DNA from 3 places in the Clostridium perfringens genome. Region 1 is predicted to be linked to each of the others. Evidence: riboswitches for the same ligand, from Rfam matches in the RefSeq annotation. Region 1 holds a riboswitch; each other region holds the start of a gene.

Region 1 (2,277 bases):
GGTTCAAATAATGGTGAGAACCATGGTTCATAGTTTTCATCAATTTGTGTTATTGCTTCTTCTGCTTGATCATCAGATCCACCAAACTCTCCATTTTTAGCTACAAAGAAAGGTATTATTGTAATAAATACAACTAATAATAGTAATATCACATTAGTTAACACTCTTTTATTTTTCATTATTTTACCCCCTTTGAAAAAATGTTAAGTTCCATTAAATCTTCTTTTGCATAATTTTCTATTGTATTAAAGATTATGACTGTTAATATTCCTTCACTTATAGCTAGAGGAACTTGAGTAACAGCAAATATACCCATGAATTTCATAACTGATGCCATAACTCCTCCAACCTCTGCTGGGAAGGCTAGTCCTAATTGAACTGAAGTAACCATGTAAGTTGCTAAATCTCCAAGAGCAGATGCTAAAAATACACCTAACCATGTTGGTCCATTAAGTTTTTTTACTAATTTATAAAGTCCGTATGATACTAAAGGCCCAACTACAGCCATTGAAAAAGTATTAGCTCCAAGAGTAGTAAGACCACCATGAGCTAAAAGTAATGCTTGGAATAAAAGTACGATAAGTCCTAAAACTGATGCTGCTGTAGGTCCAAATAATATTGCCGCAAGACCAACCCCTGTAGGATGTGAGCAACTACCTGTAACTGATGGAAGCTTTAATGCTGAAAGAACAAAAGCATAAGCTCCTGCCATAGCTAACAAAATCTTTAGTCTTGGATTATTTCCAACCTTGTTTTTAATAGAGAATAATCCTAATACTATAAATGGTATAGTTATAACTCCCCATGCTATACACCATTTAGGTTGTAAAAATCCTTCCATGATATGCATAGCTGAAACACTTCTTGGTATTAATAAGAACATTAATAAAAATCCTATAAATACTTGATTCTTTTTTGACATAATAATTCTACTCCTTAAATTATATTTTTATTTTGTATTCCCATTTATCATCTTTTTATTTTAAGATAAAATTTGATTTAACTATTTCTGCATCAAATAAAACAATATGTACTAAAAATATTTCCCTTTATAACACTTAATCTAAATATGAATAACTTTAATTTCTAGTTAAATCAGAACTTTAGTCTTAGAAATAAAAAACCCCTAGACATTGCGTCTAGAGGTTATAAAAATTCTAAAAAAATATAACTTACCAAAGCACAACACCTCCTATTTCCCGTAGGATCTTGATGTTTTAAAAATAGGCAGGTCTTCTGGCTTAAGTATCATCACTTTTTGTGGCCTTCCCAAAATATTATATTCCAGTGGCTTAAAGTACAAAAAGCTCCTCTATTACAGCGGCGGGACCGCGTGGGATTTAAACCCAACTTCCCTTTTAATATATAGTTACAAATGTAACTATTTAACCTATTTCTAAATATTTAATTTTACAATACTTTAACATTATATAGCATATGCATTGCATTTACAATTAAACTCTATAGATTTCTTTAGAAAATATGCTATATATAAGGCTTTCGGTAATTTTTAAACATATAATTCCTGTTCATATATTATTATAAAATATTAATTATTAAGAAACTTATCTGTTTATCATATAAATTTAATGAACTTATCTTAAATTAATCTGACTCTAATAATATTTTAAAAAAATTTTTATTAAGTTATGTTTTAAATTAAAAGGAATCATATTAGATACAAATAATCATTTTAAAATACTACTCTTTAAAATTCTTAGTATTTTAAATTTGATTTTAAGCATCTTTATGATTCCTAAAAAATTATAAATCTAATTTATCCTTATTGAATTATCTTAATTTAGTATTCTATGATTTATAAAGCTTATCTCATATTCATCAATAGAGCCATCTTTATTTAAATCAAGAGAAGTGTTAGTAGTACTTCCAATGTTTTTAGATACCATTGCTAAGTCTCCTATATCAATCTTTCCATTGCCATTAAAGTCTCCTGTACTTTCTTCTATTAATAAAGAGTTAAATCTTGCTATTGCACCCTCTAAAGATTCCTTAGATGAATTTATTTCTTCTTCAGTAGAATCTTCCTTGTTAAATACTTCTTCAGCCTTATTAATTTCAACTGCTAATCCATCCTTAGCGCCTTTATGGTATTCACCAACATTAAATCCTTCTACAGATTCCTCTAGTAAAGATTTACCTTGATTTATTAATTCACCTAAATTTGTTTTATCAACCTCTGGTGTTTCCTTTACTAAAGCTTTTATTGAAGCATCTAAATCAATTACTATTTGATTTATTTGATCTTGAGTGTAATCA
Region 2 (2,277 bases), 1.4 Mb from region 1:
CTTATTTCTATTAAATCTTGATATTCAAAATCCGCAGTAGTATGTATAACTCTTTTTACTATTTGTAATTCCTCTTCTGAAAAATTATGTTCATGCATTTCAGAACCTATAATTTCAAAACTTCTTTTTTCAATTCCCATAGGGCTTTTCATGTAATCCATTATTTCATTTCCCTTCTATGTTTCTTCTTTTTAGTTTCTCCAAGTCCTTTATATGTACCATTAATAACATCATTAATTCTATCTATGTATAAATTTCCAAACTCTTCGTATTCTCCTAAGCCTTTTAAAATAACATTAGCCTTTATTCCTTCACTTTCAAATCTGCTCTTCCATGAATCTTCTTCATCTGAAGCCATATCATTTTTAGCATGATCTCCAGCTACAACCATTAAAGGAATTATTGTTATTTCTTTTATATCTTTCTTCTTAGCTTTCTTTAAGACATTTGAAAAATTAGGATACCCTTCTACAGTTCCTACAAAAACATCTTCATAGTCCTTATCTATTAAAACAGATTGTAAACATCCATAAACAGCATTTGATGGATGAGCACTACCATGTCCAACAAATACACATGGAGAATTCTTTTCTATTAAATCTTTCATTGTATCTACGAAATATGAATAATCATCTGGACCTGATTCAAAACCTTCATAATGGAATATTGGTCTTCCTATTTCTATCTTTTTAAAGCATGGTTCATATTCCTTTACCATATGCTTTATATAATCAAACTCTTCTCCTGGAATAATATGAAGTGGTTGAACTATAACTTCCTCATATCCTTCCTCTCCTAATTTCTTTAAAGCATCCTCTGGAAATAATACTTCCATGTTATGTTTTTCTTTAAGTTTTCTTACTATCATATGTGATGTAAAACTTCTAAAAACATCATATTCTTTAAAGTTTTCCTGTATTGAATCTTCTATTTTCTTTATAGAATTATTTAATGCGTCTAAATGACTTGTTCCAAAACTTACTACTAATATAGCTTTTTTCATATTTCACCTCTAAAATTTAAAAATAAAAAGCATCTGTGCTACAAAGAACAGATGCTTACAAATCAAAGTAATTATTCCTCAAAATTATGAACAAATAAGTACTAATCTCTTCCCTCCGAAGCTTAGTTCATGATCTTTAGGCAGGTATCCTGACTTAAGGCTTATCCTCATTTCTCCCTTCCCAATTTATATAATCAGTGGTCAAATAGAAACTTGTATCCTATCACAGTAGCGGGGGCTGTAGTGGACTTTAACCACTTTCCCTTTTAATTAAAATCAAACCTAAAAATATAAAATATTATTTTTTTTAATTATAATATATAATCTTAATTATTTCAATATAGGGTAAATTTCTTATTTTTTATATTTGTAGTATAATTAAGTTGTTAATTTTTTCTTACCATATTTTAAATCTTTAAAGGTTAAATTTGTGTTACATTTGACTTTTATGTTATAATTCAGTAATATATGATGAAATACACTTAAGTTGTGGACAGTTTAACTAAAGGAGTGTAGTTTATGCAAAAAAGAATTTTGTCAGCATTAATTGCTATGGCAATTAGTATTTCAGCTACTCATGTAGTTTTTGCTGATACAGTAAATGATAAGAAATCTACTATACAGGAGAATAAAGTAAAATATTCACAATTAGATAATGAAGTTATTTCACTTAACTCTCAAGTGTCAAAACTTAATAATGAAATTGAAGATTTAAATGCTAAGTTAGAAGATAATAAGGCTAAAATGAAAGATACAGAAGAGAATTTAAAAGAGACAGAAAGCAAAGTAAGCACTTTAAAAACTGAAATAGATGAAAAACAATCTGTTTTAGGAAAAAGAATGCGTGCTATGTATAAAAGTAAGGATTCTATGAATCCCGTAGTTTTCTTGCTTAAGTCTGAAGACTTATCAGATTTAATAACAAGAATAGACGCTTTAGCAAGGGTTACAGCTTTAGATAAAAATCTTATACAAAGTTTAGATGAGCAAAAAGATTCTCTTAATAGTGATATTAAAAAGTTAGAGAGAGATAAAGCTGAACTTAAAGAATTGAAAGCTTCAACTGAGGAATCTCTTAAAACCTTAGATAGTAAAAAAATTGAAGAACAAAAGAAAATTGATGAATTAAATAAACAAAAAGAGGCTGTTTTAGAAGTAATTAAAGAAAATGAAATGTCTTTAATATCTCATTCAGTTTCAGTTATAAATTCAAGTTCATCAATTAATGAACTTGAAAGTGCAGTAAGCACATTGAATCAATTAATACCACAACT
Region 3 (2,277 bases), 1.6 Mb from region 1:
TTTTCAAAATTAACCTTTAAGTTTTCTTCTTTTTCTCCTATTATAGTTAATCCCAAAAAGGTTTGAATAGTTTTAAAGTTATCCTCTGTGCTTCCTGTTACACACTCTGATAAATTGGATTTTTCATAGAAAAAGTCCTCAGCATTATACTCTTTTATGGCTCTATTGATTCCTTGTATTATTTTTTCTCCTCCATTATTCATAGACATACCCAAGTTATTAACTATTACTAATGGTTTTGCCCTAAAAGCTAAAAGCTCAAAAAGACATACTCTAGCTGAGAAATATGATACAATCTCATTTTCGGCTTTTACAAAGTCTCCTTCATTTTCACCAATTCCACCACAACTATCGCAAGCTATTACTAGTTTATTTTTTTCATTTTCTAATACAGTTAAGTCTCTAAACTTGTATATTTGCATTTTTTAATCCCTTACTTACTATAAATGCTATAACTATATTAACTAAGCTTGCTAAAGTAAGTGGTAATCCTAAAAGTTTTAAAAAGTCTACAGGATTCATTCCTCCTAAAACAAAATACATAAATACTCCTGTTATAAAAGTAAATCCTATTCCATTTAAAAGAGTACCAACAATTCCTGCTAAAATTACTTTTCCTCTGTTAAATATTATTGATGTTATGTATACAACAACAAACATTTCTAATGCTACTAAAATATGTACTGGTAAACTTAAAGGAAATCCTGTTCTTAAAGCTACAAATAAATGAGCTAAAAGTCCTATTATTCCTCCAACTACAGGTGATATTATTATTCCCCCAACAAAAGCTGGCATTGAATCTAATGCTATACTAGAGAATATAGGGAAGTTAGCTAATATAACACTTATTGCTATAAGTATAGCTGAAAAACACAAACTCTTAACATCTAATCTCTTTTTTTCCTTAGTAAAATTCATAATTATTTTACCCTCCTAATTAATATTATTTTCCTTCTCTCTACATTATAAGGCATCTATTAACTAGTAAGTTATACTTTTAATATTAAATAAAATTTCATACCCAACAAAACATAAATTATAATTTCAATTTTTCATAATTATACTAAAACATAATATCTTTGTATAACCTTAGAATAATTGATCCTTAATTAAATAGAGTTAAAATTTTTAATTAGAAATCTCTATTTCTAATTAATCTTTAGAAAAGCTTATACTCATTCTTTCTGTAAATATTTTTTCAAAATAAAAAACTGGTACGGATAACTATCCCCACCAGTTAAAATAATTTACATACTTTTAAACTTATATAATGCTTCCCTCCGAAACAATAAGAATAGCATACTAGGCAGGTCTCCTGGCTAATAAATCATCCTAAAACAATCCTTTCCATGACTATTTATCACAGTGGCTTTTTGTTCTCGTCCTTATCAACAGTAGCGGGGGCTGCAGTTTTTAACTTTCCCTATTAAGTTACTAAGCACCTAATGCTCTTATTTTATTTTCACTTTATAATTACACACTTATATACCTTTTGTCAACCTTCATATTTATATTGCTTTTACTTAATATTAAAATTTTCAACCTCATCTAAGGTCTTTGGCACATTAAATTCTCCCTGTATAATAGAAGTTCTATATTGTTCTACTTTATCTAAAACTTCTTTAGAAACTAAATTGCTTGTTGTCTTAGCTATCTCAATTCCATTATCCTTAAGCCCTATTTCCATTTTATTCTTTGGGCCAGCTTTAAAATCACTATTTATAACTTCTTTTGCTGTAGTATATACTGCATCATCTAGATTCTTTATCATTGATGATAATATAACATCAGCATACTCTGGAAATCTTTCTGCCCAATCAATATCAGCTCCAATAGCATACTTTCCTTTTTCCTTAGCAGCTTTAAAAAGTCCTTTTCCAGCTTCTCCTGCTGATTCAAATATTATATCTGCCCCTTCATCATACATTTTTTTAGCTATATCATTTGCTTTCTTTTGATCATTAAAGTTTCCTATGTACTGAACTAAATTTCCTTTTCTTATATTTTTATAGGCTTCCTCATTTGAAACCTTTAGTCCAGCCATAAATCCTGATAAAAATGTTTCTATTAATTCTTCCTTTATTGCACCTATAAAACCTACCTTGTTTGTTTTAGTAGTATTACCAGCTATTATTCCCATTAGAAATGCACCTTCTTCATCCTTAAAATCTATAGATTTTACATTTGGAAGGTCTGATACAGTATCTACTATAGCAAAGTTTTTATCTGGATAATCTTTAGCCACATTATTTAAACTCTCTAGAAATTTAAAGGCTG

What was found. A riboswitch is a leader RNA that binds a small molecule or an ion and turns the genes downstream of it on or off. The one in region 1 is predicted to bind cobalamin.
Region 2: another riboswitch for cobalamin. It lies ahead of I6G60_RS09290 (sirohydrochlorin cobaltochelatase); the one in region 1 lies ahead of I6G60_RS00595 (energy-coupling factor ABC transporter permease).
Region 3: another riboswitch for cobalamin. It lies ahead of I6G60_RS08835 (ECF transporter S component); the one in region 1 lies ahead of I6G60_RS00595 (energy-coupling factor ABC transporter permease).

The regions. Positions count from the first base shown of each region.
Region 1 covers NZ_CP065681.1:70,188-72,464, forward strand. Annotated here, with positions in the region: gene I6G60_RS00590 (energy-coupling factor ABC transporter substrate-binding protein) at 1-179, opposite strand, end outside; gene I6G60_RS00595 (energy-coupling factor ABC transporter permease) at 179-922, opposite strand; cobalamin riboswitch at 1,210-1,409, opposite strand; gene nagH (hyaluronoglucosaminidase) at 1,797-2,277, opposite strand, start outside.
Region 2 covers NZ_CP065681.1:1,955,718-1,957,994, reverse strand. Annotated here, with positions in the region: gene I6G60_RS09295 (precorrin-8X methylmutase) at 1-161, opposite strand, end outside; gene I6G60_RS09290 (sirohydrochlorin cobaltochelatase) at 161-1,003, opposite strand; cobalamin riboswitch at 1,126-1,304, opposite strand; gene I6G60_RS09285 (3D domain-containing protein) at 1,523-2,277, shown strand, end outside.
Region 3 covers NZ_CP065681.1:1,820,659-1,822,935, reverse strand. Annotated here, with positions in the region: gene I6G60_RS08840 (hypothetical protein) at 1-422, opposite strand, end outside; gene I6G60_RS08835 (ECF transporter S component) at 403-918, opposite strand; cobalamin riboswitch at 1,289-1,461, opposite strand; gene I6G60_RS08830 (BMP family lipoprotein) at 1,520-2,277, opposite strand, start outside.